3 regions of the Pseudomonas arvensis genome follow, and region 2 is predicted to be linked to each of the others. Evidence: riboswitches for the same ligand, from Rfam matches in the RefSeq annotation. Region 2 holds a riboswitch; each other region holds the start of a gene.

The links. Region 2 has a riboswitch for cobalamin ahead of AB3G88_RS11705 (CbtB domain-containing protein). Riboswitches for the same ligand answer to the same signal wherever they lie in the genome.
Positions count from the first base shown of each region.
Region 1: another riboswitch for cobalamin. It lies ahead of AB3G88_RS18560 (ABC transporter substrate-binding protein); the one in region 2 lies ahead of AB3G88_RS11705 (CbtB domain-containing protein).
Region 3: another riboswitch for cobalamin. It lies ahead of cobO (cob(I)yrinic acid a,c-diamide adenosyltransferase); the one in region 2 lies ahead of AB3G88_RS11705 (CbtB domain-containing protein).

Region 1 is NZ_CP162038.1:4,132,606-4,137,340, reverse strand. Features, by position in the region: gene AB3G88_RS18575 (LysR family transcriptional regulator) at 1-85, shown strand, start outside; gene AB3G88_RS18570 (ABC transporter ATP-binding protein) at 567-1,331, opposite strand; gene AB3G88_RS18565 (FecCD family ABC transporter permease) at 1,328-2,344, opposite strand; gene AB3G88_RS18560 (ABC transporter substrate-binding protein) at 2,341-3,351, opposite strand; cobalamin riboswitch at 3,467-3,660, opposite strand; gene AB3G88_RS18555 (DNA/RNA non-specific endonuclease) at 3,698-4,627, opposite strand.
Region 2 is NZ_CP162038.1:2,598,656-2,603,390, reverse strand. Features, by position in the region: gene cobN (cobaltochelatase subunit CobN) at 1-1,349, opposite strand, end outside; gene cobW (cobalamin biosynthesis protein CobW) at 1,353-2,414, opposite strand; cobalamin riboswitch at 2,508-2,708, opposite strand; cobalamin riboswitch at 2,751-2,956, shown strand; gene AB3G88_RS11705 (CbtB domain-containing protein) at 3,053-3,241, shown strand; gene AB3G88_RS11700 (CbtA family protein) at 3,253-3,957, shown strand; gene AB3G88_RS11695 (cobalamin biosynthesis protein) at 3,954-4,346, shown strand; gene cobM (precorrin-4 C(11)-methyltransferase) at 4,417-4,735, shown strand, end outside.
Region 3 is NZ_CP162038.1:4,409,501-4,414,235, forward strand. Features, by position in the region: gene bluB (5,6-dimethylbenzimidazole synthase) at 1-412, opposite strand, end outside; gene AB3G88_RS19820 (cobyrinic acid a,c-diamide synthase CobB) at 409-1,773, opposite strand; gene cobO (cob(I)yrinic acid a,c-diamide adenosyltransferase) at 1,770-2,381, opposite strand; cobalamin riboswitch at 2,461-2,714, opposite strand; gene AB3G88_RS19830 (C40 family peptidase) at 2,762-3,298, opposite strand; gene AB3G88_RS19835 (C40 family peptidase) at 3,443-4,087, opposite strand; gene hda (DnaA regulatory inactivator Hda) at 4,301-4,735, opposite strand, start outside.

The sequences.
Region 1 (4,735 bases), 1.5 Mb from region 2:
CTATGCGCTCACCGAAACCCGCCTGCTGCCGGCGAAGACTCAACGGTTTATCGAGTTTTTGCGCGACAGGCTGGAGGATGCGTGACAGGCCCGGTAACTTTCTGCACTACCAACGAATGGGTGAATGATGAATATTCAGACGGTCACCGTTGCCGAGATTCCGCCAGGGGTTTGAGATTGTGGATGTCGAGGACGATCCGGTGTGGTGCACGACGCCTATGCAGCGGTATTTATAGGGCTGTGGTGAGCGGGCCTGCTGTGGTCACAGGGATTGTTGTGGTCACCGGGCCTGTTGTGGTGAGCGGGCTTTTTGTGGTGAGCGGGCTTGCCCCGCGCTGGGCTGCGAAGCAGCCCCCAACCAAACGCTGAGGTTTTGCTGAAGAATCGTGGCGGTCTTATTGGGGCTGCTTCGCAGCCCAGCGCGGGGCAAGCCCGCTCACCACAGAGAGCTCACATACCACTAAGAACTCACCTGCCCCAAAGCACTCACATGTCACAAAGAACTCATGTGCCACAGCAGGCCAAGGTGTCACAAAGGACTCATCAGCCACAACAACCCTGGTGACTCAGTTGGAGCGCAACCGCAAGATCTGCGCCCCATCAAACGGGTCGGTCAGGTAGTGCCCCTGCACCCCAAACGTGTCCTGCAAGCGTTGCGGCGTCAGCACCTGCAGCGGTGTGCCCAACGCCACCAAACACCCGCGATCCAGCACGGCCAAGCGATCACAGGTCAGCGCCTGGTTAAGATCATGCAGCGCAATCAATGTCGTCACTGGCAACCCCTGCACGCCCTTCAGGATCGCCAGTTGATGCTGGATATCCAAGTGATTGGTCGGCTCATCCAGCAACAGGATCTGCGGCCGTTGCGCCAGGGCGCGGGCGATGTGCACGCGCTGGCGTTCGCCGCCGGAGAGGCTGCGCCAGGCGCGTTGGCTCAGGTGGGTGGCGTCCACGTCGTGCAGGGCCTGGACGACGATGGCGTTGTCGTCGCTGGACCACGGGCTCAGCGCCGACAGCCACGGCGTGCGGCCCAGCGCCACGGCGTCGAACACGCGGATGGCATCGTCGGTGTCGGCTTGTTGCTCCACCACGGCCAACTGCTGCGCAATGGCGCGGCGCGAAAGGTCGCCCAGCCGCTCGCCGCCCAGCCGCACCTCCCCTGACGCCGGTGTGCACAAGCCCGCCAGCAGTTTGAGTAAGGTGGATTTACCAGAGCCGTTCGGGCCGACAATCCCCAACGTTTCGCCCAACTGCACCTCCAGATGAATGTCACGCAGCAACTCGGCGTCGCGCACCTTGAAGCCTAGGCCGGTGCAACTGAGTACGCTCATCGTGCATTCCTCCGGCCGATCAGGATCAACGCAAACACCGGCGCGCCGACCAAGGCCGTGACCACGCCCACCGGAATCACCTGGCCTTTGATCAAGGTGCGCGACAGCACATCCGCCGCGATCAAAAACAGTGCGCCGCCCAAGGCGCTGGCCGGCAGCAAACGCGAGTGCCCAGTGCCGAGCAGCAGGCGTACCGCGTGGGGGATCACCAGGCCGACAAAACCGATGGAGCCGACAATCGACACCATCACCGCCGTCACCAGTGCCGCGCAGCCCACCAGCACAAATTGCACGCGGCGTACCGGAATGCCGAGGGACGCCGCCGAGTCGCTGCCAAAGGTGAACGCATCCAGCGCACGCCGATGCCACAGGCACACCGCCAAGCCGGCCACTGCCACCGGCACCGCCAGCCACACCGACGGCCAGCGCACGCCGCTGAGGTTGCCCAGCAGCCAGAACATGATGCCGCGGGCCTGCTCGGAACTGGCCGACTTGGTGATCAGGAATGCGGTGAGCGCATTGAACAGCTGCGAACCGGCGATGCCTGCAAGGATGATCTGGCCGGTGCCGCTCATGGAGCTGCTGGCCCGCGCCAGCAGGATCACCAGGGCAAACGCCGCCATGGCGCCGACAAACGCGCCGGCCGACAGCGAAATCAACCCGCCGCCCACGCCCATCAGCGCGACCAATACCGCGCCGGTCGATGCGCCGGCGCTGATGCCCAGCAAGTAAGGGTCAGCCAGCGGGTTGCGCAGCAACGACTGCAAGATCACCCCGCAGGTGGCCAGCCCCGCACCGCATGCGGCGGCGACCAGGGCGCGGGTCAGGCGGTAGTTCCACACCACGCCTTCGTCGATGGGGTCGAGCAGGTAGCCGGCGTTCCACAGTTTGTTGGCGAGCACTTGCAGCACCACTTGCGGCTCGATGGCGGTTTCGCCGATGGCCACGCCGGCGAGTACGGCGATCAATAGCAGCGTCAGGGCGAGCAGGGTGCGGATCACGCTTTTATTCATTTGTGCAGGTCGTAGCCGTCGATGGCGCCAGCCAGTTGTTCAAGGCCATCGAACGTGCGGATGCTGGCCTGCAGCGCCAGGGCGTCGAGGATGATGATGCGGTTGTTTTTCACCGCGTCCATGTTGCGCGTGACCGGGTCGCTGCGCAGGAAGGCGAGTTTCTTTTCATGGTCGTCGGCGGGGTAGCGGCGGCGGTCCATGCGGGCGATCACCAGGAAGGTCGGGTTGGCCTTGGCGATGGTTTCCCAGCCGACGGCGGGCCACTCTTCATCGGACTGCACCACGTTGTGCAGGCCGAGGGTTTCGAGCATGAATTCGGGGACGCCCTTGTGGCCGGCCACATACGGGTCGCTGGCCATCTCGGAGCTGGAGAACCACACCAGCGCGCTGGCGTGCTTGAGGCCCTTGCTCTGCACGGTGGCGACGGACTTGGCCAGGCGCGCCTTGAGGTCATCGTTGAGCTGTTGGCCGCGCGCCTGTACGTCGAAAATCTCGGCCAGCTGGCTGATGCTTTTGTAGATGGTTTCGATGCGGAACGGCTCCAGCCGCGTGCCGTCGGCGCCCACCAGGTTGTCCTTGCCTTCGCAGTCGGAGGGCAGCAGGTAGGTCGGGATCTTCAGTTCATGGAATTGCTCGCGGGTGCCCACCACACCTTGCGGGCCGACCACCCATTCCAGCTCGGCAGCCACCAGTTGCGGGCGCTTGGCGATCACGGCTTCGAAGCTCGGCTCGTTGTTGGCCAGGCGTTCGATCTTGTCGTTCTGCGCCTGGTACTGGGGCAGCACACGGTTGAACCACAGCGAGGTGCCGACCACTTTATCGCCGACGCCCAAGGCATACAGCATTTCGGTGGCGGCCTGGCCGATGGTCACGCTGCGCGCAGGAGCTTGCGGGAAGGTCACGGCATTGCCGCAGTTTTCGACCGTCAGCGGGTAGTGAGTGGGCGCCGCTTGGGCCAGGGCACAGAAACCCAGGCCGGTGATCAGGGCAATAACGCGTGGCAGCATCGGGCGATCTCCGTGTGAACCGTAGTTGAAACAGGGGCAGTACGGCTCGGAAATACGCCCTCGAACGCTGCCGGTCGGGCAGGCAAGGATGTCCTTCCCGGACACCCCGCCGGTTAGTGATTGTGCTGGGCCGGCAGGTCTCCTGACTGATGCGTCGTCGCCACGCTCCGACCTTCCCGGACGAGGTCCAGTGGCGTTAAGGAGCAGGCTCGGCACCTACAGTTGCGGGGGCAGTTTCGATTGGCGCCGCGGGCGGCGTTTCGAATTCCCTATTAGTCCCATGGGGGAACCGGCGGCGGTATGGTAGTTGATTCAGCCTCGCAGAGGGAGGCTGAAGTTCAGTGGCTCACAGACGAATGTCTTGGGGGCCCTGGATCAGCGCTTCAATTCGCGTGCCGGTGGCGCGCTCTTCGTTGCTGAACCCGTCGTAGTCGGCCAGGTTGCCGAAACGGATGCCGGTCAATTGCTCGATCTGGATCACGCTGCGCTGGTAGGTCCGCAGTTGGCCAAATACCAGCTCAAGCTGACCCAATTCGCGGCTTTGGTCGATCATGTAGGCACTGGCCGACGGCTTGCCGTCGTCGCTGAGGTAGGCGACCACTTTCCAGAACGCCTTGGGGATTTTGACGCCCCGGTACACGCGGTCATCGTCGCCGAACACCGGCCCGGTAAACACCGTGGCCCGCGCTTTCCAGCGTTGCGTGTTGTCGAGGATGTAGTCTTCCAGCTCCAGCCAGGTTTTCTGGTTAAAGCCGCTCATCTGCGGTGAGCAGTTGGTGAAATGGAACGTATCGAGGTTGGCGGTTTTTGCCTCGTCGCCCCAATTGGGATCCTGGCGCCGCACCAAGTGGCCGCGATCCAGGCCATTGCCGGCGTAGAGGTCTTCGCCTATCTGGGCGTCGGTGGGCAGGCGGCCGTCGTAGGCCCAGGTGTCGTTGCTGCGCACAATATCCACGTGTTTCCCGCCGTCGATATTGACGCCCACGTAGAGTGCCAGTCGTCGGGCGCGTGACATCGTGATGGAGAAATGCGTGTAGTCCAGGCGCTTTGGCTGCGCGTCAGGCGCCAGTGCCTGCGCCACGGTGGGCCAGGGCACCTCGAAGCTACCGAGGAAATCGTCGGCGTACCCCTGGCGGTTTTTCAGGTCTTTGGCCGGGGTAACACGCGGCGTCGCGGCCCGGGCTTCCAACAGGGTTGGGCTGGCCGCGAGCAGCGGCCGCAGGTCGGCGAGCCGGGGGCGATAGGTCAGGTCGGCGTTGGCTTTACGTGCTGGCATCGGGCGGTCCTCACGGGTGTTGGATCAACATGACTGCAACATAGGTTGATGACAATTAATGTCGAGTCAAGCCATGGCGGCTATCCTGAAAACGGTCGTCCAGACGCT
Region 2 (4,735 bases):
CACGGGCGCAGGTCGAGGCTGTCCAGGTCGTTAGTGACGCCGCCCAGCAACTCGTGGATCAAGGCGGTGCCGCTTTCCGGCAGGGCCGTCGGCACCGGGTAACCTTCAGCCTGCAACGCAAGCAGGATATTCAGCGCCGCCGCAGGGGTATCCAGCCCGACGCCATTGCCGATACGGCCGTCGCGGGTCGGGTAGTTGGCCAGGATCAGCGCGATGCGTTTATCCCCATTCGGCACTCGCGCCAGTTCGACCCAGCGCCGCGCCAACTCAGCGACAAAATCCATGCGCTCGGGTGCTGCGCGGTAGCACACCACGTCCGACTGGCTGCGTTCGCTGCGCCAGGCCAGGTCCTTGAAGCTGATCGGCCGGCTGATAATGCGACCGTCCAGCTCCGGCAAGGCAATGTGCATCGCCAGATCACGCGGGCCAAGGCCTTGTTCGCTGGCCTCCCAGCCCGGCTGGTTGTCCTGGGCGCAAATCGCCTGGATCACCGGAATATTGCGGCGAAACGGGCGCAAATGCGGGGCTTCGGGGCTGGATTGGGCAAAACCGGTGGTATTCAGAATCACCGAGGCCTGCGCTTCATCCAGCCAGTCCTCGACCGCCGCGAGGCAGCCGGGCTCTTTCAGGCTGGCCACCGCCATCGGCAACGGATTGAGGCCCGCCGCCTGCAAGCGCTGGCAGAACACGTCGATAAAACCGGTATTGGCCGCCTGCAAGTGCGAGCGGTAGAACAGCACGGCCGCCACAGCTTGCTCGGCGTGCCAATCCGCCTGCCAGTCGTCGAGCCGGGCATTGGCTTTATGGGGGTGATAGATCGCCGTGCGCGCCAGGGTTTGCGGTTCGGCCCACGGGTAATCGCGGTCCAGATAGCCACTGGCCAGGCAGCGATAGAAATCCAGCGCATTGGCCAGCCCGCCCTGACGCAGAAACTGCCACAGGCGATCCCGAACCTCGACGCCGACGGTACTGAGGCCGCTGAGCTCCGGATCCGGGCGATCATCTCCCGGCACCAGAATCAACTGCACGCCGCGCTCCGCCAACTCCACCAAGCGTTCGATGCCGTAGCGCCAATAACCGATGCCCCCGTGCAGGGAAATCAGGATGACCTTGGCGTGGCGCAGCACCTCATCGACATACAGGTCGACCGAGGCATGGTTCTGCACTTGCATCGGGTTGGCCAGGCGCAGGCTGGGGTAGTCGTCGGGTAACTGCTGGGCCGCTTCGGCCAACAATGCCAGGCTGGAATCACCGCTGCACAGGATCACCAGCTCGGCGGGCGTTTGGCCAAGGTCGGCAATATTGTCGTCCGCGACGAAACCACCGGGCTGAGTCCTGAGCAGGTGCATGGGTTAAACGCTGAGCGCGGCGCGCAATTGCGCTTCGAGGCCGGCCGCGTCGAGGTCCTGGCCGATCAGCACCAGGCGCGTGATGCGGGCTTCATCGGCCGTCCAGGCGCGGTCGAAGTGTTTGTCGAAACGGGTGCCCACGCCCTGGATCAGCAGGCGCATCGGTTTGTTCGGGATCGCGGCGAAGCCTTTGACGCGCAGGATGCCGTGCTGCACCACCAGCTGGGTCAAGGCGTCGAGCAGCAGCGCTTCATCGGCTTGAGGCAGGTCGATGGAGATGGAGTCAAACGCATCGTGATCGTGGTCGTCTTCACCTTCGTGGTGGTGATCGTGATGGCTGTGACGACCGTCGATGTGCTCTTCGGACCCAGCACCCAGGCCAATCAGCACGTCCAGGGGTACGCGACCGCTGCTGGCTTCGATAATCTTCACGGCTGGCGGCAGCTCTTCGGCGACTTCCAGGCGGACACGGGCCAGGTCTTGCGGGCTGATCAGATCGGACTTGTTGAGGATCACCAGGTCGGCGCTGGCCAGTTGGTCGGCGAACAGCTCGTGCAGCGGCGACTCGTGGTCCAGGTTCGGGTCGAGCTTGCGCTGGGCGTCCACTTGATCGGGGAACGCAGCGAAGGTGCCAGCGGCCACGGCCGGGCTGTCGACCACGGTAATCACCGCGTCTACCGTGCAGGCGCTGCGGATTTCCGGCCACTGGAAGGCTTGTACCAGTGGTTTTGGCAGGGCCAGGCCCGAGGTTTCGATAAGGATATGGTCAAGGTCGCCGCGACGGGCGACCAACTCGCGCATCACCGGGAAGAATTCTTCCTGCACGGTGCAGCACAGGCAGCCGTTGGCCAGTTCGTAGACACGGCCGTTGGCTTCTTCTTCGGTGCAACCAATGGAGCACTGCTTGAGGATTTCACCATCAATGCCCAGCTCGCCGAACTCATTGACGATCACGGCGATGCGACGGCCCTGGGCGTTGTCGAGCATATGGCGCAGCAAGGTGGTTTTGCCCGAGCCGAGGAAGCCGGTAACGATGGTGACGGGAAGTTTGGCCAGTGTTTTCATCGGATGCCCTTGGGGGCGGGCATACGGGACGATAGGCCCTGCGGCATGGCGCAGAAGCGGATTTCGTCACCGGATCACCCCGCCCGGTTGAATTGGAAAATCGGTTGCGAGGCAGGTCTCCTGGCTTGGGGCTTGCGGGTCGCGAGACCGGCGCCGACTGCGCCTTCCCGCCGTTGATGGCAGTGGCGTGGCAGTCGGATGAACCCTTCACAGTTGCGGGGGCAGCCGCGGCTTGAACCGCGTTCCCTTCTTAGCTTCGGCCTGGGCCGAAGAACCTCGAAGGTGCAAGGCTACAGGGGCTTGCCGCATTTGACTACCGTCCCCCGCCCATGCTCTCCTACACATCTTGTTTCGGGTGCCCCTCACGGGGTGAAACGGGAAACCGGTAAATCATGCACGCCATGACCAGTCCGGTGCTGCCCCCGCAACGGTAAGCGAGTGAAGCGTCAGATCCACTGTGCCAGTACGGCATGGGAAGGCGATGCTTTATAGACCCAGTGTCCCTCGCAAGCCCGGAGACCGGCCCGAAAAATCAGATAACAAACCCGCGGTGGGCGGGCGCTGTTCGGAACCCTGCGTGCCTGGCTCGCGGGGTTTTCATGCGCTCGTTTCACCCAGACACCTGAAAGGGACGCGCCATGTCGATCATCAGCAGCACTTCGCCCTCCGCCAGCAGCACTTCTACCCTGAGCCAACGCCTGACCGCCGCCATCGGTGCGTCGATTCTCGGCGCGTGCCTGGTGTATTTCGCCGGTTTCTCGCATATCGAGGCGGTGCACAACGCTGCCCACGATACTCGCCACAGCGCCGCGTTCCCGTGCCACTGAGACCTGCCGACATGATCAAGCGTATTGCGCAAACCGCAGGGTTCACCGGCTTGCTGGCCGCCCTGCTGCTGACCCTGCTGCAAAGCTTTTGGGTCGCCCCGCTGATATTGCAGGCGGAAACCTTTGAAAAAGCCCCTGCAGCCACCGAAGTGGTGCACGAACACGCCGCCAGCGCTGCTGCCCACACCCACGATGCCGAAGCCTGGGAGCCGGAAGACGGCTGGCAGCGCGTGCTGTCCACTACGGGTGGCAACCTGGTGGTAGCGGTCGGTTTCGCGCTGATGCTGGCCGGCCTCTACACCTTGCGTGCGCCCACCCGCACGGCACAAGGCCTGCTGTGGGGTTTGGCCGGTTACGCGACCTTTGTGCTGGCACCGACGATGGGCCTGCCGCCCGAGTTGCCGGGCACGGCAGCCGCTGATCTGGCGCTGCGCCAGACGTGGTGGATCGGCACTGCGGCCTCCACCGCTGCCGGGATTGCGCTCATCGTGTTCGGCCGCAACTGGCTGCTCAAAGTGCTCGGCGCTGCCATCCTTGCGGTACCGCACGTGATCGGCGCGCCGCAACCGGAAGTGCATGCGATGCTCGCGCCGCAAGCCCTGGAAGCGCAGTTCAAAATCGCCTCGCAACTGACCAACGTGGCGTTCTGGCTGGCCCTGGGCCTGATCAGCGCCTGGCTGTTCCGCCGCAACCGCGACGATCAATACTCGGCATGACCTACGTGGTCGGCCTGGGTTGCCAGCGCGGTTGTGCGGCTCACGCCCTGCTGGCGCTGTTGGATACCGCCCTCGCCGAGGGCGGGATTGATCGCCACAGCATCACCGCACTGGCCAGCATCGACCGCAAACAGGACGAGCCAGGCTTGCTGGCGCTGGCGCGGCAGTTGAATCTGCCTTTGCAGTGCTTCAGCGCCGAGCAACTGGCCGCTTATGCAGACCGACTCAGCCACAAGTCCGCCGTCGCGTTCGCCCATACGGGCTGTTACGGCATCGCCGAAAGCGCCGCCCTGGCCCTTGCGGAACAGCTCTGCGGCGCTCCTGCCCGGTTGCTCATCACCCGCAAAAAAACCGCCCAAGCCACCTTTGCGTTGGCCTGCGCCGGTTAAACCCCCGATAATCGCCCTCCCCGATCATGAGCAATCTTCATGCTCGCCCGTTTTTGACAGGAACTCCCCAATGACCGTCTACTTCATCGGCGCAGGCCCCGGCGACCCGGAATTGATCACCGTCAAAGGCCAGCGGCTGATCCGTAGTTGCCCGGTGATCATTTACGCCGGTTCGCTGGTGCCCGCTGCGGTCCTGGAGGGGCATCAGGCAGAACAGGTGGTGAACAGCGCCGAACTGCACCTGGAGCAGATCATCGACCTGATCAAGACTGCCCACGGCAAAGGCCAGGACGTCGCGCGCGTGCACTCCGGTGATCCGAGCCTCTACGGCGCAATCGGCGAGCAAATCCGTCATTTGCGTGAACTGGGCATCCCATTCCAGATCATCC
Region 3 (4,735 bases), 1.8 Mb from region 2:
GGATCGCACAGGACAGCGAAGCCATGTCCATTTCCGGTAAGGTGCGCCGGCCGAAGATATGGCGCTCGCGATCATCCATCAACGCCGCCACCAGTACTTCGGCACAGTCATTGATGCCCTCGACCTTGAGTTTCATAAACTCGTCGGAGCGCTCGCCGAGGGCCTCGGCGGTGCGCACACGTTCTTCTTCGACCAGTTGCTGGATCTCCCCGCGCAGGTGACGGTTGCTGATGCGGATAAAACGCCACGGCTGCATCAGGCCCACACTCGGGGCCTGGTGCGCGGCCTGGAGCAGGCGGTGGAGCAATTCTGGGGCGACCGTGCCGCCGCTGAAATGGCGCATGTCGCGACGCTCGGCGATGGCGCGGTAGACGGCCTGGCGGTCGGACTCGGGGAAGGCGTTGTCGGTCATGGCTTCATCGGGGGCAAATCGAATCGTCGCACCGCCCCTCCCACATTTCGGATGCCTTCCCCTGCGAGAGGTGAAAACAATGCGGCCACCGCAAGCGGGTTCGACGGAAAGTAAAAGTGCACGTAGGAAGCCGTCATGCGCCCTTGCCGGTAAACCGCTTCGGCGCCGCGCCCTCCATTGGGGCTCAGGCCGCGAGCAATCGGTTCCCACGCGGTCGTGGTCAACGAATGGTGATAGGTATGCCCGCGCAATGTGCCTTCCGGCAAGTCGACACTTTGCAGGGCCAGTGCCGCCAATTTTTTCTGCATCACCGCATCACCCTGCAACAAGCCAAGCAGTTCGGCGCGGTGGCCATCGACGTCGGTGAGCGAGTCCAGCAGGTAGAGCATGCCGCCGCACTCAGCAAGCAACGGCTTGCCCGCCGCGTGGTGCGCGCGAATGGCGTCGAGCATCGGGGTATTTTCAGACAGCGCCTGGTGGTGCAACTCCGGGTAACCGCCGGGCAGATAGAGACTGTCGGCGTCAGGCAACGCGTGGTCATGGATCGGCGAGAAAAACGTCAGTTCAGCGCCCATCGCCCGCAACAGGTCGAGGCTGGCGCCGTAGGTAAAGGCGAAGGCTTCGTCGCGGGCCACGGCAATGCGGACACCGGCCAACAGCGGCTCGGCGGCGATCACTTCAGGCGCGGCGAAGGTTACGGGTGGCGGCAAGGCGACTTCGCAACTGCTGCCCAAGGCTTGGGCGGCGGCATCCAGGCGTGCATCGAGGTCATTCAGTTCGCTGGCTTGCACCAGACCCAGATGACGGCTCGGCAGTTCGATTCCGGTCTCGCGGGACAGTGCGCCATACCAGCGCAGGCCTTCGGTGAGACTGCCTTCAAGCAACTGCGCATGGCGCAACGTGCCGACGCGGTTGGCCAGCACGCCGGCGAATGGCAGATCCGGCTGGTAGCGCGCCAAGCCCAGTGCCAGGGCGCCAAAGGTCTGGGCCATGGCGGTGCCATCAATCACGCCCAGCACCGGCACGCCGAAGTGGCGCGCCAGATCGGCGCTGGAGGGCGTGCCGTCGAACAGGCCCATCACGCCTTCGATCAGGATCAGGTCGGCCTCCCCCGCTGCTTCCCACAGCAGGCGGCGACTTTCCTGTTCACCCACCATCCACATGTCCAATTGATACACCGGTGCACCGCTGGCGCGCTCGTGGATCATCGGATCGAGGAAGTCCGGGCCGCATTTGAACACACGCACCTTGCGCCCCAGGTTGCGGTGCAAACGCGCCAGCGCGGCGGTGACGGTGGTTTTGCCCTGGCCGGACGCCGGTGCGGCGATCAATACGGCTGGGCAATGACGGGGCTGATTCAAAGTTCGACGCCCTTCTGTGCCTTGATACCGGCCTGGAATGCGTGCTTGAGCATGCCCATTTCGGTGACGGTGTCGCCCATCTCGATCAGTTCCGGCTTGGCGCCACGGCCGGTGACCACCACGTGTTGCATCGGCGGGCGGGCTTGCAGGTCGCTGAGCACTTGGTCCAGGTCGAGGTAGCCGTGCTTGAGGGCGATGTTCAGTTCGTCCAGCACCACCAGGCCGATGGCTGGGTCTTGCAGCAGCTCGCGGGACACCGCCCAGGCAGCTTCGGCGGCGGCGATATCGCGCTGGCGGTCCTGGGTTTCCCAGGTAAAACCTTCGCCCATGACATGGAAGCGCACTTGCTCGGGGAAGCGGCGGAAGAACAACTCCTCACCTGTGCTGTTGCGCCCCTTGATGAACTGCACCACGCCGCACTGCATGCCATGGCCCATGGCGCGGGCGAGCATGCCAAACGCCGAGCTGCTCTTGCCTTTGCCGTTGCCGGTAAGTACCAGCAGCAAGCCGCATTCGTTGGGGGAATTGGCAATGCGCTCGTCGATCACGGCTTTTTTGCGCAGCATGCGCGCCAGGTGGCGTTCGTCGCGGTCGGGGGTATCGGTCATGGCAGCTCTCCGTTGGGGCTGGACAAAAACGGCGGGCAGGAAAAAGAAAAAACAGACAGCCAAGCATCGCCCACCGTGATGCTGTTGGATGATCCAGGCCGGTCTCCGGGCTCATGAGTGGCGCTGCTCTTTATAGAGAGCACACAGGCCAACGCTGCGCCTTCCCATATCGCGAGCGATACAGTGGCAAAAGCAGCGTCTTGACTCATTTACCGTTGCGGGGGCAGCGCCGGAATTGCGGCGGCGCTGTGTACAAGCGCGCTCACTCACCGGCTTCCCTGTTTCACTCCGTCGACCCATGGGTCACAGAGCACCTGGAACAAGCGGCGAAGGTTAGTGGGTTGAGGGGCTAGCTGCAAGCTTCAAGCTTGCAGCTGCTTTTAAGGATTGCGCGCCAGATTCCCCGGCAACACACGCTTGGCGCTCAGGTAGGCATTCTGCCAATACGCTTTGGACAAGGTATCCAGCTTCACCGTACCGCCGGTTTGCGGCGCATGGACAAAACGGCCTTCGCCCACGTAGATCCCGGCATGACTGACCTGCGAACCACCGCCGGTGGCGAAGAACAGCAGGTCGCCGGTTTGCAGGTTCTGCTCGCTCACGTCCTGGGCGCGCATCACGATCAGTTCGCGGGTGGTGCGCGGCAGGGAGATCCCGGCGGCGTCGCGAAACACAAAGCCGATCAGGCCGCTGCAATCAAAGCCCGAGTCCGGCGTGTTGCCGCCCCAGCGATAAGGCGTGCCGACCAGGCCCAGCGCACGGAAGAGCACGTCTTCGGCAGCAGGTGAGAAATTCTGGGTGGAGTAGTTGAACACCGGCTTGGGCTTGACCGCGACAGGAGCGGGCGGTGGACGGCTGGCGCAAGCGCTGAGCAGCGCGGCGCACACGAGGAGAACAAGGCGGGCTGACGTCGACATGTGCAAAACAATCCTGGTCTGGATGCGGCTTTCGCTGCCGAACGCTGAAAACCAGAACGCGCAAGCAAGGCTCGCGCGAACGGATTACAACAATGTCCAGGGATTCTAGCGCTTACACGTCAAACTTCAAGTATCACTTTAAGTTTACTTGCTAGCGGTAACTGTCGTCGGGGCCATGGCGAGTGCACGCTTGGCTTCGATGAAGGTTTTGCTCCAGTAGCTGTCGCCCAGGCTGTCGACTCGAACACCGCCACTGCGACGGCTGCTGGAGTGGATGAACTGGTTATCGCCCAGGTAGATACCGGCGTGGCTGACACGACCACGGCCTGCAGTACTGAAGAAAAGCAGATCACCGGGCTTGAGGTTGTTGCGCGCGACCAACGGTGCTTTCACGTTGATCATTTCGCGAGTGGAGCGTGGCAGGTTCATGCCAGCCTCTTCACGAAACAGATAGCCGATGAAACCGCTGCAATCGAAACCGGCTTCAGAGGTACCGCCGAAACGGTAACGGGTACCGATCAGGGACATGCCACGTTCGAGGATGCTGTCGGCCAGAACTGGAAGCTGATAAGGCTTGTTGCCGGAGAAGTCGGCCAGTTCTTTCTCGGTTGCCTGCTCTTCTTTATAAAGAGCTTCCTGATAGACAGTGGAAGACTGCGCTGCAACGAATTTTGCCTGGGCATGTTGTTGAGGCTTTTGCTGCTCAACCACCTGTTGAGGGTGGGAGGCGCAACCAAACAACAGGGTAACGAGTGCGAGAGGCACGAGGGGTGCGAAGCGATTTAGCATGGGCACGACCGTGGCTGATGTGTAAAGAAGCCGAGACTATGCCCTCTATCACATCGATTTGCAAATTCAATCGTGATCTATGTGACTTCTTGTTTGGACTATGACATCTAAGCCCTTAACACCCTATAGACGCCTTTCGCGTGGCCAAACCGGCCCAAACGCGGGTTTTCTGACGCCTGGAATTTGCCAAAACCCTTGAAAACAAAGGGCTGGCTACCAGCCTAGGGTTTCTTTGAGGAACGGGATGGTCAGCTTGCGCTGGGCCTGCAAGGAGGCCTGATCGAGCTGTTCGAGCAAATCGAACAGCGCACTCATGCTGCGAGTGCCGCGGGTGAGGATAAAGTGCCCGACTTCGTCGGTGAGGTGCAGGCCGCGACGGGAGGCACGCAATTGCAGGGCACGCAATTTATCTTCGTCGGACAGCGGGCGCATCTGGAAGATCAGCGCCAGGGTCAGGCGCGACTTGAGGTCAGCCAGCTTGACGGGCAACTCGCGCGGCGAGGTGGAGGCAGCGATCAACAAACGCCGACCGCTGTCACGCAAGCGGTTGAACAGATGAAACAGCGCCTCTTCCCAATCGGCCTTGCCGGCAATCGCCTGAAGGTCATCCAGGCACACCAGTTCGTATTGCTCAAGGTTATCGAAGAT